Regions from separate parts of the Billgrantia sp. C5P2 genome, predicted to be linked through region 2. Evidence: predicted binding sites of a transcription regulator. Region 2 holds the regulator's gene; each other region holds the start of a gene.
The links. Region 2 encodes sigma-54, which starts transcription at its own class of promoters, with help from an activator protein. Its sites were predicted from a motif close to TGGCACNNNNNTTGCTNT; they were not measured.
Positions count from the first base shown of each region.

Region 1: a site for sigma-54 is predicted at 5,528-5,545, ahead of ACRWQA_RS21360 (P-II family nitrogen regulator). Genes of this name have one in related genera too.
Region 3: a site for sigma-54 is predicted at 4,698-4,715, ahead of ACRWQA_RS11835 (urease accessory protein UreD). Genes of this name have one in related genera too.
Region 4: a site for sigma-54 is predicted at 5,772-5,789, ahead of glnL (nitrogen regulation protein NR(II)). Genes of this name have one in related genera too.

Region 1 is NZ_CM128542.1:4,578,788-4,586,547, reverse strand. Features, by position in the region: gene ACRWQA_RS21385 (methyl-accepting chemotaxis protein) at 1-1,291, shown strand, start outside; gene ACRWQA_RS21380 (LysR family transcriptional regulator) at 1,302-2,228, opposite strand; gene ACRWQA_RS21375 (ferredoxin--NADP reductase) at 2,375-3,151, shown strand; gene glnK (P-II family nitrogen regulator) at 3,294-3,632, opposite strand; gene ACRWQA_RS21365 (ammonium transporter) at 3,769-5,091, opposite strand; gene ACRWQA_RS21360 (P-II family nitrogen regulator) at 5,130-5,468, opposite strand; gene ACRWQA_RS21355 (accessory factor UbiK family protein) at 5,760-6,089, shown strand; gene ACRWQA_RS21350 (YifB family Mg chelatase-like AAA ATPase) at 6,326-7,760, shown strand, end outside.
Region 2 is NZ_CM128542.1:1,633,693-1,641,452, forward strand. Features, by position in the region: gene ptsN (PTS IIA-like nitrogen regulatory protein PtsN) at 1-437, opposite strand, end outside; gene hpf (ribosome hibernation-promoting factor, HPF/YfiA family) at 444-752, opposite strand; gene ACRWQA_RS07565 (RNA polymerase factor sigma-54) at 862-2,283, opposite strand; gene lptB (LPS export ABC transporter ATP-binding protein) at 2,441-3,166, opposite strand; gene lptA (lipopolysaccharide transport periplasmic protein LptA) at 3,174-3,713, opposite strand; gene lptC (LPS export ABC transporter periplasmic protein LptC) at 3,710-4,330, opposite strand; gene ACRWQA_RS07585 (KdsC family phosphatase) at 4,343-4,900, opposite strand; gene ACRWQA_RS07590 (KpsF/GutQ family sugar-phosphate isomerase) at 4,925-5,938, opposite strand; gene ACRWQA_RS07595 (calcium/sodium antiporter) at 5,967-6,917, opposite strand; gene ACRWQA_RS07600 (ABC transporter ATP-binding protein) at 7,057-7,760, shown strand, end outside.
Region 3 is NZ_CM128542.1:2,563,512-2,571,271, reverse strand. Features, by position in the region: gene urtA (urea ABC transporter substrate-binding protein) at 1-53, shown strand, start outside; gene urtB (urea ABC transporter permease subunit UrtB) at 211-1,827, shown strand; gene urtC (urea ABC transporter permease subunit UrtC) at 1,831-2,973, shown strand; gene urtD (urea ABC transporter ATP-binding protein UrtD) at 2,970-3,809, shown strand; gene urtE (urea ABC transporter ATP-binding subunit UrtE) at 3,809-4,507, shown strand; gene ACRWQA_RS11835 (urease accessory protein UreD) at 4,770-5,663, shown strand; gene ureA (urease subunit gamma) at 5,681-5,983, shown strand; gene ACRWQA_RS11825 (urease subunit beta) at 5,994-6,314, shown strand; gene ureC (urease subunit alpha) at 6,311-7,760, shown strand, end outside.
Region 4 is NZ_CM128542.1:384,648-392,407, forward strand. Features, by position in the region: gene ACRWQA_RS01745 (glutamate carboxypeptidase) at 1-163, opposite strand, end outside; gene typA (translational GTPase TypA) at 371-2,218, opposite strand; gene ACRWQA_RS01755 (glycosyltransferase family protein) at 2,557-3,096, shown strand; gene glnA (glutamate--ammonia ligase) at 3,448-4,854, shown strand; gene ACRWQA_RS01765 (DUF4124 domain-containing protein) at 5,018-5,584, shown strand; gene glnL (nitrogen regulation protein NR(II)) at 5,911-6,957, shown strand; gene ntrC (nitrogen regulation protein NR(I)) at 6,950-7,760, shown strand, end outside.

The sequences.
Region 1 (7,760 bases), 1.8 Mb from region 2:
TGAGATGGCGCTGATCGCCGGGCGCGGTGGCCTGGTGGCGCATACCGGTGACGCCGAACGCCTCGGTGCCTCGGCGAGCGAGGCGTTCGACGATGACGTGCTGAGCGCCATCGAGCAGGCGCGGGCTGAGGGCGGCAGCGTGAGCCAGGCGCGAGAGGGTATGCTGGAGCGTTACCAATCCTTCACCATCGGCGCTAGCGAAACGCCTTGGACGCTGCTGATCCGCTTGCCCGAAGCCGCCGTGATGGCCGAACTGGCCGCGCTGCAGGAGGTAATGGGCGAGCAGCGCCGTGCCGACACCTTGGGCATGGCGCTGGTCGGCCTGCTGCTGGCGGCACTGGGGCTAGCGGCGCTGTGGTGGGTCGGTACCCGGGTCTCGCGGCCGCTGCGGCTGCTGGCCGATCGCATGCGCGACATTGCTTCCGGCGGCGGCGACCTGACCCAGCGGTTGCCGGTGCGCGGGCGCGACGAGAGTGCCGAGCTCGCCACCCAGTTCAATGCCTTCGTCGACAAGATCCATGACGTACTGGTCGACGTGCGCGACAGCAGCGAGTCGGTGCGTATAGCGGCCAGCGAGATCGCCAGCGGCGGCGAGGACCTGTCGCGGCGTACCGAGCAGGCCGCCGCCAGCCTGCAGCAGACCTCGGCCTCGATGGAGCAGATTTCGGCCACCGTCGAGCACACCTCGGCCTCCTCGAAGGAGGCCAACGGCTTGTCGAAGTCGGCCGCCGAGGTCGCCCATCGTTCGGGTGAGACGGTTGGCCAGGTGGTGGAGACCATGGGCGAGATCAGCCGCTCCTCGGAGAAGATCGGCGAGATCGTCAAGGTCATCGACGGCATCGCGTTCCAGACCAACCTGCTGGCGCTGAACGCCTCGGTCGAGGCGGCCCGGGCCGGCGAACACGGTCGCGGCTTCGCCGTGGTCGCCGGCGAGGTGCGCCAGCTCGCCACTCGCAGCGCCGAAGCCTCGCGCGACATTCGCGCGCTGATCGACGCTTCGGCCCAGCGGGTCGTCAATGGCACCGAGCTGGTGGGTCGCGCCGGTGAAAGCATGGGCGAACTGGTGGCCAGCGTGAACCGGGTGGCCAACATGCTCGGCGAGATCAGTATGGCGGCCGGCGAGCAGAGCGACGGCATCGGCCAGGTCAGCGTGGCGGTGGCCGACCTCGACCGCACGATCCAGCAGAACGCGGCGCTGGTGGAGGAGTCGACCACCGCCGCCGAACAGCTGAGCGAACAGGCCGACCGCCTGGCCAGCGTGGTAGGCGGCTTCAAGCTACGCGACCGCTAGCGGGTTGGGGTCAGGAGACTGGCGGCAGGTCGATCTCGTCGCTGCGCCTGACCCCCTCGGTCATCTGCCGGCACAGGCGCAGGAACTCGCGCATGCCGGTGGCCATGTACTTGTGACGGTGCCAGATGAAGGCGAACTGGCGGCTCAGGTCGAGCTCCGGGGTGGGGATCGGCACCAGGCTGCCGCGGCGGAAGGCATCGCGTAGCGCCAGCTTCGATACGCAGCCGATGCCGAGACCCGACTCCACCGCCCGTTTGATGCCTTCGGTGTGCTCCAGCTCCAGCAGGGTATTGAAGCGTCCGCGCCGGTGACGCGCGGCCTGCTCCAGGGTCATGCGCGTGCCCGAGCCCTGCTCGCGCATGATCCAGGCCTCGCGCAGCAGGCGGTCGAGTTCCACCGCCCCCTGCCCGGCCAGCGGATGGCGGGGGGAGCAGAACACCGACAGCTCGTCCTCCACCCACGGCTGGGTGATCACGTCCTCCTCCTCGCAGTGCCCCTCGATGAGCCCCAGGTCCAGTTCGTGCTGACGCACGCGGTCGACGATCTCGCGGGTGTTGCGCACCGCAAGCCGCACCCGGCTGCCCGGATGACGCTGCATGAAGTCACTGATCAACAGCGTCGCCAGGTAGTTGCCGATGGTCAGGGTCGCGCCCACATCGAGCGAGCCGATGCCCTGCTGGCCGTGCAGGATCTCTTCGATCTCCTCGGCGCGGTCGAGCAGCGCCACGGCCTTGGGCAACAGCTGGAAGCCCAGCGCATTGAGCCGTAGCCGCTTGCCGACGCGGTCGAGCAGCTGGCAGTTGAATTGGCGTTCGAGCTCGGCCAGGGCGGTACTGGTCGCCGATTGCGACAGGGAGAGGGCGCGAGCGGCGTGCGAGACGCTCTCGTGCTGGGCGACGGCGACGTAGACCTCGAGTTGGCGCAGGGTGAAATGCATGAAACGGCTCGGTTTTGATCTATATCAGGAATCTAGATAAAGGATATCCATACAATCCAATTAACAGATAAACCTTGCGCTCTTATAATGCAAGCAAATCGTTTTCACCTTCGAGTTATTCGATATTGGAATAGATAGGAGCCGGCATGAGCAAGTTCGCACTGGAAGACGTTCTCAGCGTTCATCACTGGAACGACACCCTGTTCAGCTTCCGCACCACCCGCGAGCGCAGCCTGCGCTTCAAGAACGGTCAGTTCGTGATGATCGGCCTGGAAGTGAACGGCAAGCCGCTGATGCGAGCCTACTCCATCGCCAGCCCCAACTATGAGGATCATCTCGAGTTCTTCAGTATCAAGGTGCCCGACGGCCCGCTGACCTCACGCCTGCAGCACCTCAAGGTGGGCGATCAGATCATGGTCAGCCGCAAGCCCACCGGTACCCTGGTCACCGACGACCTGCTGCCGGGGCGCAACCTCTACTTCCTCTCCACCGGTACCGGCCTGGCGCCGTTCATGAGCCTGATCCAGGACCCGGAGGTATACGAGCGCTACGAGAAGGTGATCCTGGTGCACGGCGTGCGCAGCGTCAGCGAGCTTGCCTATGCCGACTTCATCCAGAAGGAGCTGCCGGCCCACGAGTACCTGGGCGACGAGATCCGCGAGAAGCTGGTCTACTACCCCACCGTGACCCGTGAGGAGTTCCACACCATGGGCCGCCTCACCGACCATATCCGCAGCGGCAAGCTGTTCGAGGACACCGGCGTGGCACCGATGGATCCCAAGCAGGACCGCGCCATGATCTGCGGCAGCCCGGCGATGCTCGACGAGACCAGCGCGCTACTCGACGACCTGGGCTTCAACATCTCGCCGCGCATGGGTGAGCCGGGCGACTATGTGATCGAGCGCGCCTTCGTCGAGAAGTGATCCGTTTCGCCCGAGCTGCTGCCATCAGCTCGAGGCTGGAAGCAAAACCGCCTCCTTAGCTCTGCTACGGAGGCGGTTTGGTTTGTGCTGTCCTCGGGCTTCGGGCTTCGGGCTTCGGGCTTCGGGCTTCGGGCTTCGGGCTTTACACCGCATCCTTGCCGGTTTCGCCGGTACGGATGCGGATCACCTGCTCCAGCGGAGTGATGAAGATCTTGCCGTCGCCGATCTTGCCGGTATTGGCGACCTGGGTGATGGCGTCGATGACCTGCTCGACGAGGTCGTCGTCGATGGCGATCTCGACCTTCACCTTGGGCAGGAAGTCGACCACGTACTCGGCGCCGCGGTAGAGCTCGGTATGGCCTTTCTGGCGGCCGAAGCCCTTCACCTCGGTGACGGTGATGCCCTGTACCCCGATCTCCGAAAGCGACTCGCGAACGTCGTCGAGCTTGAACGGCTTGATGATGGCGGTCACCAGTTTCATGGTCTGTTTCCTCATGGTCGGGCGTGGGTTCATTGGTCGAACCCGAGCGGGTACGGATCGTTGGCCTCAAGCATACACCGCCCTCGGCTGGAAGAAAAAAGGCTCCCCGCGGGGAGCCTTGGCAAGTCGGTCGCGCTTATTCGGCGTGTGGCTGGCCGATCGGTGCGCCGGCACCGTAGCCGCCGGACTGCGGGCGGCCGCCGCTGCCGCCATAGACCCTGGCGACACTGAACTCGGGGTAGGCTTCCATGCCGCACTCGGCCAGGTCGACCCCTTCGTACTCTTCCTCTTCGCTGACACGAACGCCCATGATCGCCTTGATGATCAGCCACACGGCCAGGCTGGCAACGAAGACCCAGGCGAAGATGGCGATCGCACCGATGATCTGGGCGCCGAAGCTGGCGTCCGAGGAGAGCGGCACTGCCAGCAGGCCCCAGAGACCGACCACACCGTGCACCGAGATGGCGCCGACCGGGTCGTCGATCTTGAGCTTGTCCAGGGTCACGATGGAAGCCACCACGATGATGCCGCCCACGGCACCGATCAGCGTGGCACCCAGCGCCGAGGGCTCCAGCGGGCCCGCGGTGATGGCCACCAGGCCGGCCAGCGCGCCGTTCAGCGCCATGGTCAGGTCGGCCTTGCGGAACCACAGCTTGGCCAGGATCAGCGCGGCGATCACACCGCCCGCGGCAGCGGCATTGGTATTGACCAGCACCTGGGCCACGTTGTTCGCCGAAGCGACGTCGGAGAGCTTGAGCTCGGAGCCGCCGTTGAAGCCGAACCAGCCCATCCACAGGATGAAGGTGCCCACGGTCGCCAGCGGCAGGTTGGCGCCGGGGATCGCATGGATGCTGCCGTCCTTGCCGTACTTGCCCTTGCGTGGACCTAGGACCAGTACACCGGCGAGTGCCGCAGCGGCGCCGGCCATGTGCACGATGCCGGAGCCCGCGTAGTCGGAGAAGCCCAGCTCGGAAAGCCAGCCACCGCCCCAGGTCCAGTAGCCGGATACCGGGTAGATGACGCCGGTCATGACCACGGCGAAGGCGAGGAAGGCCCACAGCTTCATGCGCTCGGCCACGGCGCCGGAGACGATCGACATGGCGGTGGCGACGAACACTACCTGGAAGAAGAAGTCGGCGCGCATGGAGTAGTAGGGGGCGTCGTCGCCACCGGCAGTCACGGCATCGACACCGTTTTCGCTGCCTATCAGTACGCCCAGATTGGGCAGGATGCCGCCGGCGTCACTCGAATACATGATGGCGTAGCCCACCAGCAGGTACATGGTGCAGGCGATGGCGAACAGGGCGATGTTCTTGGTCAGGATCTCGGCGGTGTTCTTGGCGCGGACCAGGCCGGCCTCGAGCATCGAGAAGCCGGCGGCCATCCACATGACCAGCACGCCGCATATCAGGAAGTAGAAGGTGTCGAGCGCGTAGCTCAACTCGGCAAGTTCAATCATGGGGTTCTCCATCGCTGCTCTTGTTTTGGGGGAAGCCGTTACACGGCGTCGGCGCCGCGCTCACCGGTACGGATGCGGATCACATCCTCGAGCGGGGTGACGAAGACCTTGCCGTCGCCGATCTTGCCGCTGTTGGCCGCACTGCAGATGGCGTCGAGCACGGATTCCAGGCGTGAGTCGTCCACGGCCACCTCGACCTTCACCTTGGGCAGAAAATCGACCACGTATTCGGCGCCACGATAGAGTTCGGTGTGGCCCTTCTGGCGGCCGAAGCCCTTCACTTCGGTGACGGTGATGCCCTGGACGCCGTTGTCGGCCAGCGCCTCGCGGACGTCGTCGAGCTTGAATGGCTTGATGATGGCGGTGATTAGCTTCATCGCATCTCTCCCTGCTGGAATAAAGGCGGCGGGGGTCGCCAGCCGGCTGTACTGCGCGTAATGCGCAGACCATGCCAGGCTGAGCCTTTGCTGCTCTTAAACAGTGACTTGCAGTTACATGGGTTTCCGCCATGCGCTCCAATGGCGCAACGGCTACCGTCGCCTTGCACCAGGGTGGTGCTTCCGTGTAGTGCAAGTGCGCCATGAGAGCGCAATAGAAGGGCATGCGTCGCGGCGGGGCCTTGCGTATGCTGTAGAGCAACATGTGTAAGCCAACAGGAGAAGCGCACCATGGCGAATCAGGATCCCATCAGCCGGCTGGCACAACAGCTGGGCGAGCGCCTGCAGGGCGCGGCTCAGGCGCCGGAGGAATTTCAGAAGGGCGTGCAGCAGATCGTGCGTGGTGCCTTCGACCGCCTCGAGCTGGTATCGCGAGAGGATTTCGACATCCTGATGGACGTGCTGCAGCGCACGCGGATCCGCGTCGAAGCCTTGGAGCAGCAGGTCGCGGCCCTGGAGAAGGCGCTGGCGGCACGCGAAACTCCGGTGACCCAGGCGACCCTCACGCCGCCCGAGGACAAAGGTACGGACACGGCCGCACCCGGAGACGCCAAGCGCTGAGCCAGCGTGGAGAGCCCGTTCTGGCACAGTGCTAGTATCTAGCCCTTACGCTAATGAAACACTGCATAAATGCCTGCGCGAGCGAATCGCTGCGTTGCGCGGTGCCGAAGCGTCGGACCGTCGGAATCCTCACATATACCCCATATGCTCCGGTTCCTGTGCTCCGTGCGCCTTGCGCTTCATCTCGCTCGCCAATTTATTCAGCGCTTCTCTAATGGACTGCGAGGGACTGCACGATGCTGGCGATCGTTGCCACACGGGCCGGCCTGGGGCTGGAAGCGCCCGAGGTACAGGTCGAGGTACACCTGGCCAACGGCCTGCCGGGGATGACCCTGGTCGGCCTGCCCGAGGCCGCCGTCAAGGAGAGCCGCGAGCGGGTGCGCAGCGCCCTCACCAACGCCGGCTTCGATTTCCCCAATACCCGTCGAATCGTGCTCAACCTGGCGCCCGCCGACCTGCCCAAGGTTGGCGGGCGCTTCGATCTGCCCATTGCGCTGGGCATCCTGATCGCCTCGGGTCAGCTTCCCGGCGAGGCGCTTGAGGAGATCGAGAGCGTCGGCGAGCTGGCGCTGGACGGCCGCCTGCGCCCCATCAGCGGGGTCTTGCCGCTGGCACTCGCCGCACGCCGGGCGGGGCGCAAGCTGATCGTGCCCAAGGAGAATGCCGACGAGGCGGCGCTGGCCGGTGACCTTCAGGTACTGCCGGCCGAGCACCTGCTCGACGTCATGGCGCACCTGCAGGGGCAGAAGCCGATCGCCGCGCACCGCCTCGAGGCGCCACCCATCGTCGACTCCCGCGAGGGCGACCTGGCCGAGGTGCGTGGCCAGCACCAGGCCCGCCGCGCGCTGGAGATTGCCGCGGCCGGCTCGCACAACCTGCTTTTCGCCGGGCCACCCGGTACCGGCAAGACCATGCTGGCGAGCCGCCTGCCGGGCATCCTGCCGGAACTCACCGAGGAGGAGGCGCTGGAAGTGGCCGCCATTCGTTCGGTGTGCGGCCTGCCGCTGGCCGAGCAGTGGGGGCGTCGGCCCTTTCGTGCGCCGCACCACACCGCCAGCGCCGTGGCCCTGGTCGGCGGCGGCTCCTGGCCGCGGCCGGGCGAGATCTCGCTGGCCCACCACGGTGTGCTGTTCCTCGACGAACTGCCCGAGTTCAGCCGCCACGTGCTCGAGGTGATGCGCGAGCCGATGGAGTCGGGCCGCATCCATATCGCCCGGGCCAATCACGAGCGTAAATTCCCCGCGCGCTTCCAACTCGTAGCGGCCATGAACCCCTGCCCCTGCGGCCACCTGGGCGACCCGCGCCAAGCCTGCCAGTGCACCGCGGCGCAGATCCAGCGCTACCAGTCGCGGCTCTCGGGGCCGCTGCTCGACCGCATCGACCTGCAGATCGAAGTGCCGGCACTGCCACCGGAGCAGCTCACGTCGCGCGAGGTAGGCGAGAGTTCGGCCGAGGTACGCGCCCGGGTCGTGGCCGCTCGCGAGCGCCAGTACGCCCGTGGCGCGCTCAACGCCCACCTCGGCGGGCGCGAGCTGGAAGCCGCATGCGCGCTCTCCACGGCGGACCGCGCCTGGCTGGCCGGCGTGCTCGAGCGCCTGCGCCTCTCGGCGCGCGCCTACCACCGCGTGCTGCGGGTGGCGCTGACACTGGCCGACCTCGCCGCCAAGCCGC
Region 2 (7,760 bases):
AGACGCTCGTGGAGTTCGCGCTGGCTTTCGCACTTGCGCAGACGTGCGCGCGTTTCGGCATCGTTCATGACGCTGGCCACCTGGCTTAGCAGCGACAGATGCGTATCGTCGGCCTCCTCGGGCACCAACAGCACGAAGACGAGGTCGACCGGCTCTCCGTCGATGGCGTCGAAGTCGATGGGCTCGGCCAGTTTGAGAAAGGCAGCCACTGGGCTATGGCAGTGAGGGCTACGGGCGTGGGGGATGGCCACACCATTGCCGATGCCGGTACTGCCCAGCCTCTCGCGACCGACCAGTCTGCCGAAGACTTCCTGGCTGTCGAGGCTCGGAGTGTTCTGCGCAATGAAGGTGCTGAAGAACTCCAGCACCCTCTTCTTGCTACCCCCGGGAACGTCGAACAGCGCGCGTTCCGGGGGCAGGATGGTTTCCAATGTCATGGCAGCTCAGCGAATGCCGGCGCCCTGGGCGCGAGCCTGGGCTTTTTCCTTGTGTTTGACCAATTGACGGTCGAGCTTGTCGGTCAGCGCATCGATGGCGGCATACATGTCCTGATCGGAGGCTTCGGCATGAAGGTCGGCGCCGGCGGCGTGCAGCGTGCAGGCGGCCTGCTGGCGCTCCTTCTCGATCGAGAGCGTGACCTGCACATTGGTGATGTTGTCGTAATGTCGCTGGACGCGGCTCAGCTTCTCGCTCACGTAGTCACGCAGTGAATCGGTCAGTTCAACATGATGGCCGGTGATGTTGACTTGCATGACAAGCTCCTTCGTCCTTCGAGTGGTAGCTCGATTGTAACCCTTTTTCCTGCCCTGCATACCCCCCTCTGGCGGTTGGATTGCCCGGGGTCAGCGTTATGTCGTGGCGTCAACGAAAACGCTTGCGCTCGCTGGAGGAGGGGATTCCCAGAGCTTCGCGGTACTTGGCAACCGTGCGGCGGGCGACCTGGATGCCATCCTCGGCCAACAGCTCCACCAGGCGGCTGTCGGAGAGCGGTTTGCGCGGCGGTTCATCGGCGACGAGCTTGCGGATACGGGCGCGGATCGCCGTGCTGGAGTGAACGTCCCCGTCACCGTTTCCGCCGACATGGCTGGAGAAGAAGTACTTGAGCTCGAAGACGCCACGTGGGGTGTGGATGAACTTCTGCGTCGTCACTCGCGAAATGGTCGACTCGTGCATCTCGACGGCCTGGGCGATGTCGGCCAGCACCAGGGGTTTCATGGCCTCTTCGCCCTGTTCGAGAAACTCGAGCTGACGTGCCATGATCTCCCGCCCCACTCTCAGCAGGGTGTCGTTGCGGCTGGCGAGGCTCTTCATCAACCAGCGGGCTTCCTGCAGATGATCCTTGAGGAACTGGTTGTCTTGGCTCTTGTCCGCACGCCGCACCAGCGCGACATAGTCGGGCTGGATGCGTAGCCGCGGCAGCGCTTCGGCGTTGAGTTCCACGCGCCAGCCGGATTCGTCGTGGTAGGCGACCAGGTCCGGTGTGACGTAACTGCTGCTCACTTCGGCGTAGGCACTGCCGGGGCGGGGGTCCAGCGAGCGAACCAGGGCGATGACATCGTCCAGCGATTCGTCGTCCAGGCCCAGGCGGCGTTTCAGCAGGCGGCGGTCATCGGAGGCCAGTGCCTCGAGGAATTGGCGTACCAGGCGACGGGTCTGGGGCAGCAGTGGCGTATCGTCGGGCAGCGCGGCCAATTGCAGCATCAGGCATTCGCGCAGGTCGCGGGCGAATACGCCGGTGGGTTCGAACTGCTGCAGGCGCAGCAGGACCTGTTCGACTTCCCGGGTGGGCAGGCCCTCCAGGCCCTGTCGGCGCAGGCCGTCGCGAATGTCCTCCAGGGATTGTGCCAGGTAACCGGCGCCATTGACGGCATCGATCAGGCTCTCGGCAATGAGGCGCTGGCGGTCGCTCAAGTCGGTCATCGCCAATTGCCAGATCAGATGGCCGGTCAGCGTCTGCACCGAGGCCTGGCGCTCGAAATCCGGCCCTTCGCCGGTGGCGCCTCCGGAGCTCGTGCCATGATCGGGATAGGTGTCGGCCCAATCGCTGTCGGTGGACAGCTCGTTGGGTATCTCGTCGGCCCACTCATCGCTGGGGGTTTCGCTGACAGCCTGTTCGCCGAAGTCGTCATCGAGTTCCAGCATGGGATTGGATTCGAGTGCCTGCTGGATCTCCTGGCGTAGATCTAGGGTCGAGAGCTGCAGCAGGGCAATGGCCTGCTGCAGTTGGGGAGTCATGGTCAGCTGAGTGCCGACACGCAGTTGCAGGGATGCTTTCATGGCCATGAGGTAATGGGGCTCATCTGCCGGAAAACTCTACCCTAGTCGGGTCGACGATCACTTGCAAGATAATTCATTGCAATAAACATGCCATCGGCAATATTCATGCCTGTTTATGCAGTTGCAATAAGGATCAGGTGCTTGCTTGATGCGCGGGATTATACTACAGACGGAAATCCTCGCCCAGATAGACTTCGCGCACCCGCTGGTTGGCCAGGATGGCTTCGGCGTTCCCTTCGGCAATGATCTGGCCGTCCCCGACGATATAGGCCGAGTCGCAGATGTCGAGGGTCTCGCGAACGTTGTGGTCGGTGATCAGCACGCCGATGTTGCGTGCCTTGAGCTGGCGGATGATGCCCTTGATCTCGCCCACCGAGATCGGGTCGACACCGGCGAAGGGCTCGTCGAGCAGAATGAAGGCCGGCTCCGTGGCCAGCGCACGGGCGATCTCGACACGTCGGCGTTCACCGCCCGAGAGGCTCATGCCGAGGTTGTCGCGAATGTGGGTGACATGGAAGTCTTCCAGAAGTTGCTCGAGTCGCGCATGTCGTCCACGACGATCGAGATCCTTGCGCATCTCGAGGATGGCCATGATGTTGTCGGCCACCGACAGCTTGCGAAAGATCGAGGCTTCCTGAGGCAGGTAGCCGATACCCGCCCGGGCGCGCTCGTGCATGGCGCTTTGCGAGAGATCCAGGTCGTCGATATGGACCTCGCCGGCATCCGCCTTCACCAGGCCGACGATCATGTAGAACGAAGTGGTCTTGCCGGCCCCATTGGGCCCGAGCAGGCCGACCACGCAGCCCTGCTCGATGGAGAGGCTGATGTCGTGCACCACGCGGCGGCGCTTGTAGCTCTTGGCCAGGTTTCGGGCGTACAGGGTTTTCATTGGCACCTCAGCGCTCCGGCTGCAGGGTCATGCGGATACGCTGGCTACCTTCGACACCTTCGCCCTGGGCGCGTGCCTGAACCACGCGACGGTCGAGGAAGTATTCCAGGTAGCCACCGTCGAAGGTATCGCCACCCTGGTGCAGTTCGGCGCGATCGATCAGTTCCACTCTTCGCTCGGCCACGTGATAGACGATGGTACGTCCCCAGCCGCGCACCACGGGTTGGTCGGGGTCGGGCTGCTGTTCGATGTAGGCACGTTCGCCGCGGGCCGTGGCGCGCGAGAGTTCGCCGGCGGCATTGCGCTGAAACTCGACCCGGTCGCCGGTGAGTCGCATGCTGCCCTGGCGAATGTCGACGTCGCCGAGATAGACCGCGGTACCGGCACGATCGTCGAGGTCGAGCTGGTCGGCTTCGACCTCAATGGGCTGCTCGGCGTCACGCTGCTGTGCCATGGCCGGACCGATGCCCACCAGGGTGATCAACGCCACGCCAGCCAGCGCCAGGGGGAATGGCCAGTGGAGGGTCGGGAGCCTGCATCGCTTCATGGCGTGAAATCCTCTAGGTTGACGGCGTCGGCTTGCCCCGGCTGGGCGCCTTCCGGGATATGGTGGCCGCGCACATTGTCGGTCAAACGTGCCCGATTGTCATGGATCCAGGCGTCGAAGTGATCGCCGCGCATGCGCTGTGGCGGTTGTTGCAGCAGGGCGGGCGTGTCGCTCCAGGCGTGCCCCACGTTGGCATCGAAGTGCAGGGTCTCGGTGTCGAGCTGCCAGCGCTCTTCGGGAGCGAAGAGTCGTGCATCGCCCGAGAGCGTCAAGGGATTGCCGCCCGGGCCGAGGCGGCCTTCCGTGCCGCTTGCCACCCATAGCCGTCCCTCGCGGTCGATCAGGTGGGCCAGTGGCGTGACCGCGCGAATAACGTCGTCGTGGGGCGTATGCACCAGACGCGGGCTCTCCAGTCGCTGGTGGGCCCGACCGTCGGCATCGAAGCGGGTCAGTTGCGCCTGTTCCAGATAGAAGTCGGGTTCGCCGGCTTCGTCGGTAGGTACCGGGCCGGGGGCGGGTGCCTGCCACGGGTCCAGCCAGGCGATCAGCCCGCCGAGCGCCAGCAATATCAGGAACAGCCAGACACGAAACGAGGGGCGAGGTAGCCGACGCAGCATGGCCGGACCGCCTCAGCGCTTGCCGTGGAGGTAGGTGTCGACCAGCGCATCGCGATGCCCCTGCGCTTCGAGCAGCATGTCGCAGATTTCACGCACTGCACCATGACCTCCGCTGCGTTCTGTGACGTAGTCTGCCAGGGCGCGTATGTAGGTCGGGGTGCCGGGAACGGTGATACCGATGCCGGCACGCTGTATGGCCGCCAGGTCGGGTAAATCGTCGCCGCAGTAGGCGACCTGCTCGAGCTCGATTCCCTGGCGCGTGCATAGCTCGCGCAAAGTGGCGAGCTTGTCTTCACAGCTCTGGAAGATATGGTCGATGCCCAGCGCGGCGGCGCGATGGCTGACCATGGGCGACTCGCGTCCGGTCAGGAAAGCCACCTGCAGGCCGGCGCGTCGCAGCAGCTTGAGGCCCAGTCCGTCCTGGGTGTGAAATGCTTTGATCTCTACGCCGTCGGCCTGGAAATAGAGGCGACCGTCGGTGAGTACGCCGTCCACGTCCAATGCCAGCAGGCGAATCTTGCGCAGGCGATCGACGAGGCGCGGATCGAGGGTAGGGGTGGCCAGAGCCATGGGCTCTCCTTGGTCAGAGTGTTGTCAGATCACGCCGCTTCGCAGCAGATCGTGCATGTGCAGTGCGCCGATCGGGTGACCGGCTTCGTCGACGACGGCAAGCGCCGTTATCAGATTGTCTTCCATCACACGGACCGCTTCGGCGGCCAGTATGTCGGGAGAGATGCGCTTGCCGGGACGGGTCATGACGTCGTCCACCGTCAATTGGCTGAGGTCCTGATACTGGTCGAGCGTGCGGCGCAGGTCGCCGTCGGTATAGACACCGATCAGACGATTGTGCTCATCGACGACGCAGGTGAAGCCAAGTCCCTGGCGGGTAATCTCGAGCAGGGCGTCGCGCAGGGGGCTGCCCAACGGTACGCTGGGCAGTCGCTCGCCCTGATGCATCAGATCGCTGACGCGCAACAGCAAGCGCTTGCCCAGGCTGCCGCCAGGGTGCGAGAGGGCGAAGTCCTCGGCGGTAAAGCCACGTGCCTCGAGCAGGGCCACGGCGAGAGCGTCACCCAGTGCCAGTGCGGCGGTGGTCGAAGCCGTCGGCGCCAGGTCCAGCGGGCAGGCTTCGCGCTCGACGCCGGCGTCGAGGTGGGCGTCGGCATGGCGGGCCAGCGTCGAGTCGGGGCGCCCGGTCATGCTGATCAGCGGCGTGCCGATGCGCTTGAGCAGCGGCAACAGCGCGGTGACCTCGGCGGTCTCGCCGGAGTTGGAGAGGGCCAGTACCACGTCGCCCCGCGTGATCATGCCCAGGTCGCCGTGGCTGGCTTCGCCGGGATGCACGAAAAAGGCCGGCGTGCCGGTGCTGGCGAGCGTGGCGGCGATCTTGCCGGCGACATGGCCCGACTTGCCCATGCCGGTGACGACCACGCGGCCCTGGCAGGCGAGCATCAGCTCGCAGGCGCGGTCGAAGTGGCTGTCGAGCCGTTCGAGGAGCGCCGCAATGGCTTGCTCCTCGATCTTGAGGGTGCGGCGTGCGCTTTCCCTCAGCGGCGAGGTGCCTGGGCTGGCATTGTTGGGGGGCGAAGTGGATTCGTCTGAGCTCATGGCGATGATTGTTGCCCGATGCGAGGTTTCACTCAAGAGTGGCACCGCCGCTGAAGCCGAGCCAGGCCAGGTAGGCGGCATAGGCGATCAGAAAGGCGGCACCGATGGGACGGCCGAGGTGCCCCTGGCGCCGCCACAGCAGCAGAATGGCCAGGGCCAGGGTCAGCAGCAGCATGACGCGATAGTCCCGTCCCGCGGCATCCGGGTGAGAGGGGCCGGGGGCGAGGAGCGCGGGTATCGGCAGCACCGTCAGCAGATTGAACAGGTTGGAACCGATCACGTTGCCGATGGCCAGGTCGTGGTGTCGCTTGATGGCGCTGGCGACGCAGGCGGCCAGCTCCGGCAGGCTGGTGCCCACTGCCACTACGGTCAAGCCGATGACGAGCTCGCTGATACCCAGGCCACGGGCCAGTTCGCTGGCCCCCCACACCAGGGCGCGGGAACTCAGCGACAGCAGCAGCAGGGTGACGGCCAGCCAGGAAAGTGCGCGGCTCAGCGTCATCTCGGGAATATCACGGGTCGGGGTGGCATCGGGGCTGTCGGCGCGTATCAACCACCATACGCTGAAGATCATCAGCGTCAGCAGGACCAGGGCGTCGAAGCGTCCCAGGATGCCGTTGGCCAGCGCATAGCCGGCGACCCCGGTCGCACCGAGCAGCAGTGGCAGCTCGCGGCGCACCAGCGAGAAGGGCACCGGAATGGGGCGCGCCAGTGCCGTGGCACCCAGAACCAGTCCGATATTGGCGATATTGGAGCCCAGTGCATTACCGGTGGCCAGGTCAGGCAGGCCATCAAGGGCGGCAAAGACGGCGACCACCATCTCGGGGGCCGACGTGCCCAGCGCCACGACGGTCATGCCGATCAGCATCGCGCTCAGCCCGGTACGACTTGCGGTGGCGGCGGCGGCATTGACGAAGCGATCCGCGCTCCAGGTGAGTACGGCAAGACCCAGGGCGACCGTAATGAGAGGAAGCAGCATGGTATCGATCAGAACGGCGAGTGAGGCCGCACATTAGACGTCTTCGGTGGTTTGGGTGCAAGTGGCGGTGTGGCTCGGGCTGGCGCCGGGCAAAGAAGTTAGGATACGATGTTCGATAATTTTTCCTGGACCTTGCGGCATGATCGATTCCCCCTTCGTGGAGGTGGAGAGCCTGCATTTCTCGCGCGGCGAGAAAGCCATCTTCAACGGCGTCGAACTGCGGGTTCCCCGCGGCCGGATCACGGCCATCATGGGCCCCAGCGGTACCGGCAAGACGACTCTGCTCAAGCTGATCGGCGGCCAGCTGACGCCCGATGCCGGCCGCGTTTTGATCGCGGGGCAGGACGTGCACGCCTTATCGCGCAAGGCGCTGTTCACGCTGCGCCGCCGCATGGGCATGCTGTTCCAGAGCGGTGCGCTCTTTTCCGACCTCAGTGTGTTCGAGAACGTGGCGTTTCCTCTGCGGGTGCATACCGACCTGCCCCAGGCGATGGTGCGCGACCTGGTGCTGATGAAGCTGCAGGCAGTAGGGCTGCGTGGGGCGCGCGAGCTGATGCCGGCGGAGCTGTCGGGAGGCATGGCGAGACGCGTCGCGTTGGCCCGCGCGATCGCTCTGGACCCTGATCTCGTGCTCTACGACGAGCCGTTCGTGGGCCAGGATCCGATCTCGAAGGGTGTGCTGGTACAGCTGATCAAGAAGCTCAACGACGCGCTCGGCCTGACCTCCATCGTGGTGTCCCACGACATTCAGGAGACGCTGTCGATTGCGGACTACGTCTACGTCATAGCCGATGGCCAGGTCATGGCTCATGGAACCCCCGATAGCCTCGACATCGACGACGA
Region 3 (7,760 bases), 930 kb from region 2:
GCTGTGGCGGCAGTACCGCTGCGGAAGAAGCCGAAGCGGCGCTGGCCGAGTAAAGACCCATCCCCCGCTGCCATGTGGCAGCGGGGGAGCACGCCTTCTCTACCGATCACGAGGAACTCTCCGATGAGATATCCCCCCATGCCCGGGCCAGCGGCGGCCGGGGCGAGGGCCGGCAGCGCTGCCTCCCGCGGTGATCGCGTGTCCGTGACGATGGGCTCGTGGTTGCTTGTCCTCGCTGTTGCCCTCGCGCTCGCACTTGGCCTGACGCTGGCCACTCCCGCTGCGGCGCAGGGTGAGCCTGCTGCCGGCGATGACGATACGATCGAGTTGCTCGAGGCATTGGAAGTATCCTCCTTTTCCGCCAAGGGTGAGGCCATCGAGGCCATCGTGCGTAGCGACGACTCCCGCGCCCGCGCTTGGCTTCAAGCACTGCTCGACGGGCGCCTGCAGCGTACCGACGAAGGCCGCTTCGTGGTGGTGCTCGAGAACACAGGTCGCGAATGGCCGGTACAGGATGCCCTGACCGGCGAGGCGCTGGGAAAGATGTCGCGCCGGGAGCTCGAGCGAGTGGGTATCAACAATGCCCTGCGCAACCAGCTGCGCAGCGCCATTGCCGTGGTCGATCTCTATGCCGCCGACGTCGGGCTGCGGCGGGCTTCCGCCGAGCGGCTGCTGGGTGAAGTCGATGACGACCTGGCGGGGCCGCTGGCCGAGGTAATCGAGGAAGAGCCGGATGTACAAGTGCGCGAGCGCCTGGTGCAGGCCCTGGCCATTCATCGGCTCGAACAGGGCGAGATCGAGGCGATAGGCGACCTGCGCGGCAGCCTGCATCCCCGTGTGCGAGTGGCTCTCAATCGCGCCATGAACGGTGATGATCCGATGGTGGCCGATGCCGCCCGCGAGGCGTTGAACAGTATCGAGCAGATGCTCAAGGTCAACCGTGCCGTGGAGACGCTCTACTTCGGCCTGTCGCTAGGGTCGGTGCTGGTGCTGGCCGCCATCGGCCTGGCCATCACTTTCGGCGTGATGGGCGTGATCAACATGGCCCACGGCGAGCTGATCATGCTCGGCGCCTACACCGCCTGGGCCATGCAACAACTGTTGCCTGGCCAGCCGGGGCTGGCGCTGATTCTGGCGATTCCCGCCGGTTTCCTCGTCGCGGCATTGGCCGGCATCGCCATCGAGCGCGGCGTCATTCAGTTCCTCAAAGGACGTCCGCTGGAGACACTGCTGGCTACCTTCGGTGTCAGCCTGATCCTGCAGCAACTGGTGCGCACCGCGATCTCGCCGCTCAACCGCACCGTGGTTACGCCGGAATGGATGAGCGGTTCGCTCGCCGTCAACGATGCACTCTCTCTCACGCTCAACCGCATGTACGTGCTCGGCTTTGCCCTGGTGGTGTTTGCCGTGCTGATGCTGATCATGCGCCGAACTCGGCTCGGTCTCGAGGTGCGGGCGGTGACCCAGAACCGTGCCATGGCGCGCTCCATGGGCATCCGCGCCACCCGGGTCGACATCATGACCTTTGCCTTGGGTTCCGGGGTGGCGGGGCTCGCCGGGGTGGCACTGTCCCAGCTCACCAACGTGGGCCCCAACCTGGGCCAGAACTACATCATCGATTCCTTCATGGTGGTGGTGTTCGGCGGGGTGGGGAACCTGTGGGGCACCCTGGTGGCGGGGCTTTCGCTGGGTGTGATCAACCAGGTGCTGGAGCCGTGGGCCGGTGCGGTGATGGCCAAGATCATCGTGCTGGTATTCATCATTCTGTTCATACAAAAGCGCCCCCGTGGACTCTTTCCGCAGAAGGGCCGGGCGGCGGAGGGCTGATCCATGGATTCTTCTCGATTCTGGCTGCTGCGGCCGTTCGGCGAGCGCTCGACGCTGATCTTCCTCGGCGTGCTGTTGGCCGCCATGGCGGCGGTGACGCTGCTGCATGTGGCGGTACCGGCTGGGCATCCGCTCCATGTCAGTGCTTATACCGTTAACTTGTTCGGCAAGTACCTGAGCTACGCCCTGCTGGCGGTGGCGGTGGATCTGGTGTGGGGCTATCTCGGTATCCTCAGCCTCGGCCATGGCGCCTTCTTCGCCCTGGGCGGCTACGCCATGGGCATGTACCTGATGCGTCAGATCGGCGACCGCGGCGTCTACGGCCACCCGGTGCTGCCCGACTTCATGGTGTTCCTCAACTGGGACAGCCTGCCCTGGTACTGGCTGGGCTTCGACATGGCCGGGTTCGCCTTCCTCATGGTGCTGCTGGCACCGGGAGCACTGGCGCTGGTATTCGGTTTCCTGGCGTTCCGCTCGCGGGTCACCGGGGTGTACCTTTCGATCATCACCCAGGCGCTCACCTTCGCTCTGATGCTGGCCTTCTTTCGCAACGAGATGGGTTTTGGCGGCAACAACGGCTTGACCGATTTTCGCGAGATCCTCGGCTTCAACCTGCGTAGCGGTGATACCCGGCTTGGGCTGTTCCTGGCCACCGGCGTGGCCCTGGCGCTGGGCTACCTGCTGTGTCGGGCGATCGTGACGAGCAAACTGGGGCGGGTCTGCGTGGCGACCCGCGACGCCGAGGCGCGCACGCGCTTCCTCGGCTACCGGGTCGAACGCTTCCAGCTGTTCGTGTTCGTGGTCTCGGCCATGCTGGCGGGGCTGGCCGGGGCGCTCTACGTGCCTCAGGTAGGCATCATCAATCCCAGCGAGTTCTCACCACTGTTCTCGATCGAGATCGTGCTGTGGGTGGCGCTGGGCGGTCGGGCAACCCTCTACGGTGCGGTGATCGGGGCGATACTGGTCAATTACGCCAAGACGGTGTTCACCGGTGTAATGCCCGACGCCTGGCTGTTCGCCCTGGGTGGGCTATTCGTGCTGGTCACGGTGTTCCTGCCCAAGGGTGTGGCGGGGCTGCTGGCGTTGCGGCTTCATCGCCGCCATGACGGTGAAAGCTCGCTTTCCGGCAAGGAGGTGGCGGCATGAACATCCTGGGTTCATTGGCCAATCGTGACCGTGTCTTCGATTTCCTGGTGCCGGCCGAATCGCCCGTCGACGTACGCCATGGGCCGATTCTTTATCTCGAGGACGTCACGGTCAGCTTCGATGGCTTCAAGGCGATCAACGACCTGAACCTGACGATCGACGATGGTGAGCTGCGCTGCATCATCGGGCCCAACGGCGCTGGCAAGACCACCATGATGGACATCATCACCGGCAAGACCCGACCCGACAGCGGCAAGGTATGGTTCGGCAGTCGTCATGATTTGCTGACCATGAACGAGCCGGAGATCGCCAGCCTGGGCATCGGGCGCAAGTTCCAGAAGCCCACGGTGTTCGAGGCGCTTTCGGTATTCGAGAACCTGGAGCTGGCCATGGCCGCCGACAAGCGCATACTGCCCACGCTGACGGCCCGCATGAGCGGTGAAATTCGTGACCGTATCGGCGAGGTGCTGACCAACATCGGGCTGAGCGAGCTGCGCCAGCGCCCGGCAGGCATACTTTCCCACGGACAGAAGCAGTGGCTGGAAATCGGCATGCTGCTGATGCAGCGGCCGCGGCTGCTGCTGGTGGACGAGCCGGTGGCCGGCATGACCGAGCAGGAGATGGAGCGCACCGCCGAACTGCTCACCGGTCTGGCCGGCAAGCAGTCTGTGGTGGTGGTGGAACACGACATGGGCTTCGTGCGCTCCATCGCGCGCAAGGTGACGGTGCTGCATCAGGGCAGCGTGTTGGCAGAAGGCAGCATGGACCAGGTCTCGAGCGATCCACGCGTGGTAGAGGTCTATCTGGGCGCCGAAGCCGAAGAGGAGACGGTCTGATGCTCTCGATCGACAAGCTCAATCAATATTACGGCGAGAGCCACACCCTGTGGGACCTCGATCTCAGCGTGTCGGCGGGGCAGTGCACCTGCGTGATGGGGCGCAACGGGGTGGGCAAGACCACCTTGATGAAGGCCATCATGGGTGAGGTCGCAGTGACTTCTGGCAGCATTCGCTACGCTGACGACGTGGAATTGACCCGCCAGCGGGTCGAGGATCGCTCGCGCCTGGGTATCGGCTACGTGCCCCAAGGGCGCCAGATCTTTCCGCTTCTTACGGTGGAGGAGAACCTGCGGACCGGGCTGGCGGCGCGCGGTGACGGTCGACGCACCATTCCGGCGCGCATCTATGAACTCTTTCCCGTACTCGAGGAGATGAAGCAGCGCCGCGGCGGTGATCTCTCCGGTGGACAGCAGCAACAATTGGCGATTGGCCGGGCGCTGGTACTCGAGCCGCGCTTGCTGATTCTCGACGAGCCGGGAGAGGGTATCCAGCCCAATATCGTGACGCTCATCGGCGAGGTGATCCGCAAGCTGATCGGCGAGGACGGCCTGACGGTGCTGCTGGTCGAACAGAAGCTCCCCTTCGCCCGCAAGTACGCCGACCGTTTCGCGATCATGGATCGCGGCCGACCGGTAGCCAAGGGCGAGATCGGCGAGCTGACCGATGCGCTGATCAAGGAGCACTTGACGGTGTAATCATTCGCTGAGGTGTCCTGCGACCAAGCCTTTGCACCATTGTGCTAACCAGGGAAAGGACCGGTGCGCCGTGGCAGTGCATGCTGTTGGTTCCCTTGCGCCATGATGGTGCGTCCACTCGGGCCAAGAGCGCTTGTGTATACAAAATAAGCGCATGAATATGCTTGTTTTTTTCGGTCATCCACCATTCTGGTACAGCGGTTGCCAAGAATAGGGCAACGCCTCGAGAGGAGGCAAAACCCTAGACAGAAGGCCGCTGCCGATGACGGCTCGCTTCGACGCCACGACGCTACAGCCTCCCTGCGCTTCCGGTCACCGCTTCGATGCCGGCCGTCGCTGGGAAGCTTCGCTCCAGCTTGGCTTTGCCCTGCAGCAGGACGTGACTCGCATGGTGATGGCTCGCCATGTCGGCCCGCTGCGAGTGCAGCGTCCCTTTTATCCCGAGGGGCGCGACCGAGCCTGTCACGTCTATATGCTGCACCCCCCGGGTGGCCTGGTCAGTGGCGATGCGTTGGCTATCTCGGCAAGGGTCGAAGCCGGCGCTCATGCGCTGTTGACCACGCCCGCTGCCAACAAGCTCTACCGTGCCGACAGTCATGGCGTGGCCTGGGCACAGCACACCAGGCTCCGGGTCGAGGACGGCGGCGTTCTCGAATGGCTGCCCCAGGAAACCATCGCCTTCGACGGTTCGCGTGGCGAGCAGACGACGCACATCGATCTCGCTGGCGCTGCCCGTTGCCTGGGCTGGGAAGTACTGGCCCTGGGCCGCCCGGCAAGCCGTTTGCCTTACGCTTCGGGCCGCATCGAGCAGCGCTTCCAGTTGCTCCGCGACGGTAAGCCGCTGTGGCTCGAGCGCCAGCCGCTCGATCCCGGCCACCCGCGCTTCATGGGGCGCTGGGGGCAGGGCGGAGCCAGCGTGCAGGCCACGCTGTGGGCCGTGGGGCTGGCCGACGAGGCTGGCGCCATCGAAGTACTTCGCGACGCCATGGCGGCGAGCCCGCGCTGGGCCGTGACCGTTCGCCATGGCGTGATGCTGTTGCGCTACCTGGGGCATGAGCGCAATGAGGCCTGGGAGCTGTGTCAGCAGGCCTGGACTTGCCTCAGGCCTTTGCTTTCCGGTGTGCCTGCCCATCCTCCCCGTATCTGGTTTACCTGACTGACCAGGAGACTTGCATGGAATTGACACCAAGAGACAAGGACAAGCTGCTGCTGTTCTCGGCCGCGCAACTCGCCGAGCGACGTCGGGCCCGCGGCCTCAAGCTCAACTACCCGGAAGCGGTGGCGCTTATCAGCTTCGAGATCATGGAGGGGGCTCGTGATGGCCGCAGCGTGGCCGAGTTGATGAGCTACGGTCGCGAGATTCTCGGCCGCGACGAGGTGATGGAGGGCGTGGCCGAAATGGTGCACGAGGTGCAGGTAGAGGCCACGTTTCCTGACGGCACGAAACTCGTGACGGTGCATACACCGATTGTGTGAGGAGAGCCCTATGATCCCCGGTGAGTACCAATTGCAGGACGGCGAGATCGAACTCTGCGCCGGTCGCGAGCGGATCTCCGTCGAGGTCGCCAATACCGGCGACCGGCCGATCCAGGTCGGCTCCCACTATCACTTTGCCGAGACCAACCCGGCACTGGTTTTCGACCGCGATAAGGCACGTGGCTACCGCCTGGACGTGGCGGCGGGTACGGCAATTCGCTTCGAGCCGGGCCAGGCGCGGCAAGTCGCGCTGATCCCCTTCGCCGGCACGCGCCATATCTACGGTTTTCGCGGCGACGTGATGGGATCGCTGGATGGAGGTGAGGCATGAGTACCAGCATCAGCCGGCAGGCCTATGCCGATATGTACGGCCCCACGGTGGGCGACCGGGTGCGTCTGGGAGACACCGAACTGTGGATCGAAGTGGAGAGCGATGCCACCCACTACGGCGATGAGGTCAAGTTCGGCGGCGGCAAGGTGATTCGCGACGGCATGGGCCAGAGCCAGCGCCTCGACGACTCGGTGATGGACACCGTGATCACCAATGCCTTGATCCTCGACTGGTGGGGCATCGTCAAGGCCGACGTGGGTATCCAGGCCGGTCGCATTGCAGCCATTGGCAAGGCCGGCAACCCGGATACACAGCCCGACGTGGATATCGTTATCGGCCCAGGTACCGAAGTGATCGCCGGCGAGGGCAAGATTCTTACCGCGGGCGGCATCGACGCGCACATTCACTTCATCTGCCCCCAGCAGGTGAAGGAGGCGCTGATGAGCGGCATCACCACCATGCTCGGCGGTGGCACGGGGCCGGCCACCGGCACCAACGCCACCACCTGCACGCCGGGCGCCTGGCACATCGGCAAGATGCTTCAGGCGGTGGACGAGCTGCCGATGAACATCGGCTTTCTCGGCAAGGGCAACGCCAGCCTGCCCGAGGCGTTGGAAGCCCAGCTCGAGGCCGGCGCCATGGGTCTCAAGCTGCACGAGGACTGGGGCACCACACCGGCTTCCATCGACAACTGCCTGAGCGTGGCCGAGCGCTACGATGTGCAGATCGCCATCCATACCGACACCCTCAATGAGTCGGGCTTCGTCGAGGATACGCTGACTGCCTTCAAGGAGCGCGGCATCCACACCTACCACACCGAGGGCGCCGGGGGCGGCCACGCGCCGGACATCCTCACCGCCTGTTCCAAGCCCTACGTGCTGCCATCGTCGACCAACCCCACGCGGCCCTACACGGTCAACACCATCGACGAGCACCTCGACATGCTGATGGTGTGCCACCATCTCGATCCCAACATTCCTGAGGACGTGGCCTTCGCCGACTCACGCATTCGCCGCGAGACCATCGCCGCCGAGGACATCCTGCAGGACCTGGGCGTGATCTCGATGATCGCCTCGGACTCCCAGGCCATGGGGCGGGTCGGCGAGGTGGTGTGCCGCACCTGGCAGACCGCCCACAAGATGAAGGTGCAGCGCGGCCTGCTGCCCGAGGACGAAGCACTCGGCGTCGACAACTTCCGCGCACGGCGCTACATCGCCAAGTACACCATCAACCCGGCGATCACCCATGGCATCGCCCATGAAGTAGGCTCCATCGAGGTGGGCAAGCTCGCCGACCTGGTGCTGTGGAAACCGGCCTTCTTTGGTGTCAAGCCGGCGCTGATCCTCAAGGCGGGGATGATCGCGGCTGCACCCATGGGCGACCCCAATGCCTCGATCCCCACGCCGCAGCCGGTGCACTACCGCTACATGTTCGGCGCTTTCGGCC
Region 4 (7,760 bases), 1.2 Mb from region 2:
GGGTTTCGAGCGTCTCGAGCAACGGCTCCTCGTGGCGCTCGGCGGCAGCGAGAACTTCCTGGTCGGATCCGTTGGCAACGGGCTCGGCGGCGAGAGGGTTGGCGATAACGAGAGCGGCCAGCGCCGCGCCGCAGCAAAGCGGCTTGAGGGGGAGTCCATTCATGGCAGTGTCCCTGTGGGTCTTCTTCGTGATAAGGAGCCTCGGCCCGCGGACGGGCGCTGACGTTGAGTCTAGGCCAGGCCCACGCGAACGCCACTCATCGTCCCGCCAGCTCGATGAGCGGAGGGCTTGGAGGCTTACGTCACGCGAGAGGGCCGCAAAACGACGACACCCGCCGAGTGGCGGGTGTCGATGGGAAGCGAGCGAGGCTTACTTCTTGGCGCGCTTGCGCTCGTGCTCCTTGAGGAACTTCTTGCGCAGGCGGATGTGGTTGGGCGTGACTTCCACCAACTCGTCGGAGTCGAGGAACTCGATGGCCTGCTCCAGGCTGAACTTCACCGGCGGCGTCAGCACGATGTTCTCGTCGTTGCCCGAGGCGCGCATGTTGTCGAGCTTCTTGCCCTTGGTGGGGTTGACCACCAGATCGTTGGCACGGTTGTGGATGCCCACCAGCATGCCTTCATAGACCTCGGTGCCGTGGTCGATGATCAGCTTGCCGCGCTCCTGCAGGGCGTACAGCGCATAGGCCAGGGCCTTGCCGTCGACCATAGAGACCAGCACGCCATTACGGCGTTCGATGGCGGCGTCGGGCTTGAGCGCGCCGTAGTGATCGAAGCGGCTGGTGAGGATGCCGGTGCCCGAGGTCAGCGTCAGGAACTGACCGCGGAAGCCGATCAGCCCGCGCGCGGGGATGATGAAGTCCAGGCGCACGCGGCCCTTGCCGTCGGGGTTCATGTTGGTCAGCTCGCCCTTGCGGTAGCCGAGCTCCTCCATGATCGCGCCCTGGTGCTGCTCCTCGCAGTCGATGATCACCTCTTCGTACGGCTCCTGCCTGACGCCGTCGATCTCCTTGATGATTACCTCGGGGCGGCCCACCGCCAGTTCGAAGCCTTCGCGGCGCATGGTCTCGATCAGCACCGAGAGGTGCAGCTCGCCACGGCCGGAGACCTTGAACTTCTCGGGGCTCTCGCCTTGCTCCACACGCAGCGCCACATTGTGGATCAGCTCCTGGTCGAGGCGATCCTTGATGTTGCGGCTGGTGACGTACTTGCCGTCGCGGCCGGCGAAGGGCGAGTCGTTGACCTGGAAAGTCATGGAGACGGTGGGCTCGTCGACCGACAGCGGCGGCAGTGCCTCGACGGCGGCCGGGTCGCACAGGGTATCGGAGATCGAGAGCTCGTCGACACCGGTGATGCAGACGATGTCGCCGGCGGTGGCGAGTTCGGTCTGCACGCGCTCGAGGCCCATATGGGTCATGACCTGGCCGACCTTGCCCTTGCGGGTCTTGCCGTCGGTGCCGATCACGGTGATCACCTGATTGGGCTTCACCGAGCCACGCTTGATGCGGCCGAGGCCGATGACGCCCACGTAGCTGGAGTAGTCCAGCGCCGAGATCTGCATCTGGAACGGACCATCCTGCTCCACGGCCGGTGGCTCGACGATGTCGACGATGGCCTGGAACATGGGCGACATGTCTTCCGCCAGCGCTTCGGGGTCCATGCCGGCGATACCGTTGAGCGCCGAGCAGTAGATGATCGGGAAGTCGAGCTGCTCGTCGCTGGCGCCGAGGTTGTCGAACAGATCGAAGATCTGGTCGATGACCCAGTCGGGGCGCGCGCCGGGGCGGTCGATCTTGTTGACCACCACGATCGGCTTGAGGCCTTGGGCGAAGGCCTTCTGGGTGACGAAGCGTGTCTGCGGCATGGGGCCGTCGACGGCGTCGACCAGCAGCAGCACGGAATCCACCATCGACATCACGCGCTCAACCTCGCCGCCGAAGTCGGCGTGTCCGGGAGTGTCGACGATGTTGATATGGAAGTCGCGGCCGTTACCGTCCTGCCAGCGGATCGCGGTGTTCTTGGCCAGGATGGTGATGCCGCGTTCTTTTTCCTGGTCGTTGGAGTCCATGACGCGCTCCTGCCCCTCGGCCTTGCGGTCCAGCGTGCCGGACTGGCTCAGAAGCTTGTCGACCAGCGTGGTCTTGCCGTGGTCGACGTGAGCGATGATGGCAATATTGCGCAAACTCTCGATACGAGAGGGGGTTACAGCTGTGTTCATAGGGTGTGACTCATCAACAGGTGCGCACCTATGTACACATCGATAGGACGTACCCTAGGCGCGGGGTAGGGAGTGGTGGCGCATTGTACAGGTAAGCGACGAAGGGGAATAGCACAACCTCGTCATTATACTCTTCTCAGCCCGGGGCGTGGCTCTCCCCATGCGCCCGGGGGTGCCTTGGCAATGTTGTTGTCCGACAAAGCCGGACATGAATTGGACATTCTGTGGGACAAAATTCAGTAGAGGAACTTTATCGACACTTTTGTACACTCAACTACACAGTTTGTAACTTTGCGTGCTGTCGGGTGGCCCTTTTATGCCTTGGTGGAGCCTGAGCCATGAGCCTTGCCAGTGTCATTTTCGATGCCCGGACTGCTGGAGCAAGACTTCCGCGCAGTCTGGTCATCTTCGAGCAGGCTGCCCGGCGCTGGCAGGGTGGGCATGAGCTGCTGTTGGTGGACGACACCGGCGATCGCCGATTGCCGTCCCTGGCTCAGCGCCACCAGGCCGTCCTGCTATCGTGCGGCTCCGCAAGCCTGGGCAGCCGTTTCAACGCCGCGGTGGGTGCCAGCCGCGGCGACATCCTGCTCTTTCCCGGACAAGAGGATCGTCGTGCCGCCGATTGGCTGAGCCATCGGCTGGCCGATGTCGAACTCGCCGGCGACTGGGACGCCGCCGTCCTGCCCATGCGCCGTCACAGCTGGCTGCGCTGGTGGGGGCTGCTCCAGCGCCTCTCGCCGATGGACACCTACTGGGTGGCGCGGTCCTGGTTCGATCGCATCGGCGGCTTCGACCCCCAACTGGGAAGCGATGCGCTGCCCGATCTGCTCGAGCGGCTGCGGGCGTGCCAGGCAAGGGTATCGATCGAGGTCGCGTAGTTCCCACTTCGCATTGCGCACTTCTTTGGTGCGCCCTGGTCACGCTTGCACCAATTTAGTGCCATGTCGGAGCCCTGATGGGGCTCACTGAGGCTGGTCGAGCAGGCTTGGTGCAGCGCGAGACAGAGCGGTGCAAATTCTTTTCTTGTAAAAACAGATGCTTAATTTTTTTCTGGGCTCGCATGGTGCATTTTTGGCATGGCTCCTGCATTTATGTGGGCAGCTCTCCATGCTTGTGCATGGCGACGTGGGCAGCAGGCCCACCGCGTGTTACAACAGGCGCTGCGATGCAACCAGCGCCAGTGGACTTCAGCCAAACGAATCGAGCCACAGCTCAAACGGAGGACACAAATGTCAGCCAAGACTCTCGCCCTGATCGAAGAACATGATGTGAAGTGGGTTGATCTGCGCTTCACCGACACGCGGGGCAAGGAACAGCACGTCACCATTCCGGCCCGTGACGTCGATGAGGAATTCTTCGAGAACGGCCAGATGTTCGACGGCTCCTCCATCTCCGGCTGGAAGGGCATCAACGAGTCCGACATGATTCTGCGCCCGGAAGACGGCACCGCCTTCCTCGATCCGTTCACCGAAGACGCGACCCTGGTGCTGCGCTGCGACATCATCGAGCCAGCGACCATGCAGGGCTACGAGCGCGACCCGCGCTCCATCGCCAAGCGCGCCGAGGCCTACCTGCAGTCCACCGGCCTGGGCGACACGGCTTTCTTCGGCCCCGAGCCCGAGTTCTTCATCTTCGACGAAGTGCACTGGAAGGCCGACATCGAAGGCGCCATGTACAAGATCACCTCTGAAGAGGGCGCCTGGGCCACCGACCGTCAGGTCGAAGGCGGAAACCTGGCGCACCGTCCGCGCGTCAAGGGTGGCTACTTCCCGGTACCCCCGGTAGACAGCTTCCATGACATTCGCGGCGCCATGTGCAACACCCTGGAAGCCATCGGCCAGACCGTCGAGGTGCACCACCACGAGGTGGCCAACGCCGGCCAGAACGAGATCGGCGTCAAGTTCAACACCCTGGTGAAGAAGGCCGACGAAGTCCAGGAAATGAAGTACGTGATTCACAACGTGGCCCATGCCTACGGCAAGACGGCCACCTTCATGCCCAAGCCGCTGGTCGGCGACAACGGCAGCGGCATGCACGTGCACCAGTCCTTCTGGAAGGATGGCCAGAACCAGTTCGCTGGCGACCAGTACGCCGGGCTGTCCGAAATGGCGCTCTACTACATTGGCGGTATCATCAAGCACGCCCGTGCCCTGAACGCCTTCACCAACGCTTCCACCAACTCCTATAAGCGTCTGGTGCCGGGCTTCGAGGCGCCGGTAATGCTGGCCTACAGCGCCCGCAACCGCTCTGCTTCCATCCGCATTCCCTACACGGCAAGCCCCAAGGGCAAGCGCGTCGAGTGCCGTTTCCCCGACCCGACCGCCAACCCCTACCTGGCCTTCGCCGCCATGCTGATGGCCGGTATCGACGGTATCAAGAACAAGATCCACCCCGGCGACGCCATGGACAAGAACCTCTACGACCTGCCGCCGGAAGAGGGCAAGCTGGTACCGACTGTCGCCAGCAGCCTGGACCAGGCGCTCGAGGCGCTGGACGCGGATCGTGCTTTCCTCACCGAGGGCGGCGTGTTCACCGACGACATGATCGACGCCTACATCGAACTGAAGATGGAAGACGTCGAGCGTATCCGCATGACCACGCACCCGATCGAGTTCGACATGTACTACAGCTGCTAAGCTGTCGGGTCCGGCGGTCTTCGCCGGCTCGTACCGAGGGGCTCCGCATCGCGGAGCCCCTTTTTTGTCGTACACTATGTTGCGGATGGTTGCGAGGGAACACGTTACTGGCACATCGGTTGGCCGCCAGCGGAGCCGCGGTCGCCGTCTACGGAGAGTACTCATGGGCAAGGCGATCGTGCTGTGTCTGTTGGGCCTGGCACTCGCTCAGGGTGTGCTGGCCACGACGATCTATCGCACCACCGATGCGCAGGGTAACGTGGTCTTCACCGACGACCCCAACCGTGGTGGCGAGCCGGTGGAGCTGGCGCCGCTGACAGTGATCCCATCGCAGGTCGAGGGGCGCCAGTCCGAGCCGCCGCGGGTCGAGGGCGTTGCCCCACGCATGGGCGAGGCGCCGGGCCAGCCCTTCATGCCCTATGACACCTTCCGCATCCGTTCGCCGGAACACGGCGCGGACCTTCCCGCAAGCTATGCCGGCAACCTGCAGGTGGAGCTGGCCATTGAGCCGGAGTTGCGTCCCGACCACCGCGTGCAACTGCTGGTCGACGGCCGGGTGAGCCAGACGCCCATGCACACCCGCGCCTTCATGCTCAACGATCTCGGCCGTGGCGAATACGTGCTGCAGGCGGAGTTGCTTGATGCCCAGGGGCAGGTGCGTCATCGCAGCCCGCCGGTCTCTCTTTACGTTCAGCGAGCCAACGTGACGTTGCCGCAGGATGGTGGTTGAGCCGAGGCGTCAATCTCAAACTGACCGCGGCGTTTCCCCTGGCTCGCCCTTCCTTGTGCCTCGATGCCCCGAGATGGGGAAGATTGATGCCTCCTGATTTGGCGCTCTCGCCATCGGTGCACCATAATGGTGCATAAGAGTTCGCTGCGGTCGCCCTGAAACGGCGCCCTGCTGCGTCGCCGTGGGTTGGCGCGCTTCTTGCTTGGAATGTTCCATCCAGAGTGCTGCCTGGCTTCGGGGCGGTGGCTGCGGCGATCCCTGCCGATGCGCCATGACGATGCAAGTAATGCTCCATGCACTCTGCGTTCAACGAGGGAAGGTCGTAAATGTATCGACGCCTGATGGAACACCTCACCACGGCGGTGCTGTTGCTCGACCACGAGTTGCGGCTGAGCTGGATGAATCCGGCGGCCGAAGCCTTGCTGGCGGTCAGCCTGGGCCGGGTTAAGGGACTCAGCCTGGCGAGCCTGCTGGCCGAGGACGACGGTATGGGCGGAGTGCTGGCCAAGGCGCGCGACGACCAGCACCCCTTCACCCAGCGCGAGGTCAGGCTGGCGCTGGTCGGTGGTGCCGTGGCCACGATCGACTATACGGTGACTCCGCTGTCGACGGTGGAACTGCTGGTGGAGATGGAGCCGCGCGATCGGCTGCTGCGTATCTCCCGCGAGGAGGCTCTGCTCAACCGCCAGGAGGCGATCAAGGTGCTGTCGCGCGGCCTCGCACATGAGGTCAAGAACCCGCTGGGCGGGATCCGTGGCGCCGCGCAACTGCTGGAGCGCGACCTCGACGACCCCGCGCTGCAGGAGTTCACCCGTATCATCGTCGAGGAGGTCGACCGCCTGCGCGATCTGGTCGACAGCATGCTGGGGCCGAACAAGCTGGTGCGCCACGAGCCGCTCAACATTCACAAGGTACTGGAGCGGGTGCGCACGCTGCTGATGGCCGAGACCCCGTCGGTGGCCATCGAGCGCGACTACGATCCCAGCCTGCCGGATTTCCCCGGCGACGAAGCCCAGATGATCCAGGCGGTGCTCAACGTGGCCCGCAACGCCGTGGAGGCGATGACCGAAGCCGGCACCGAGGCCCCGAGCCTGCTGTTGCGCACCCGGGCACGCCGCCAGTTCACCCTGGGTGCGGAGCGTCATCGTCTGGTCTGCGAGGTGGCCATGATCGACAACGGCCCCGGCGTTCCCGAGGGCCTTCAGGAAACCCTTTTCTATCCCATGGTATCGGGGCGTGCCGACGGCAGTGGACTGGGACTGTCCATCGCCCAGGGCATCCTGCACCAGCACCAGGGGCTGATCGAGTGCGATTCCCGCCCCGGCCATACCGAGTTTCGTCTGCTTATTCCTTTGGAGAGGCGCCATGACTGATGTCGCACGTGTCGCGGTGGTCGACGACGACCGCGCCATTCGCTGGGTGCTGGAGCGCGCCCTGGCTCAGCCCGACCTCGAGGTCGAGTGCATCGACCGGGCCGATGTGGCGCTCAGCCGCTTGCTGGACGACCCCCCCGACGTGCTGGTCACCGACATTCGCATGCCGGGAATCGACGGTCTCGACCTGATGTCGCGGGTGCGCGAGGTTCATCCCGACCTGCCGGTCATCGTGATGACCGCCCACTCCGACCTCGACAGCGCGGTGGCCTCCTATCAGGGCGGTGCCTTCGAGTACCTGCCCAAGCCGTTCGACGTCGATGAGGCGCTGGCCCTGGTGCGTCGCGCGGTGGCCCACGCCCGCGAACGCAAGCGCCCGGTCAGCGTCCCCGAGGGGCTCGACGCCGAGATCATCGGCGAGGCGCCGGCGATGCAGGAGGTGTTCCGCGCCATCGGTCGGCTGTCACACTCACACATCACGGTACTGATCAACGGCGAGTCGGGTACCGGCAAGGAACGGGTGGCCCGCGCCCTGCATCAGCACAGTCCGCGCTCCAGCCATCCGTTCATCGCACTGAACATGGCAGCGATCCCCCGCGACCTGATCGAGTCCGAGCTGTTCGGCCACGAGAAGGGCGCCTTTACCGGTGCCACGGCAAGCCGCCAGGGGCGCTTCGAGCAGGCCAACGGCGGCACGCTGTTCCTCGACGAGATCGGCGACATGCCCGCCGAGACCCAGACGCGGCTGCTGCGGGTGCTGGCCGACGGTGAATTCTATCGGGTCGGCGGTCACACGCCGGTGA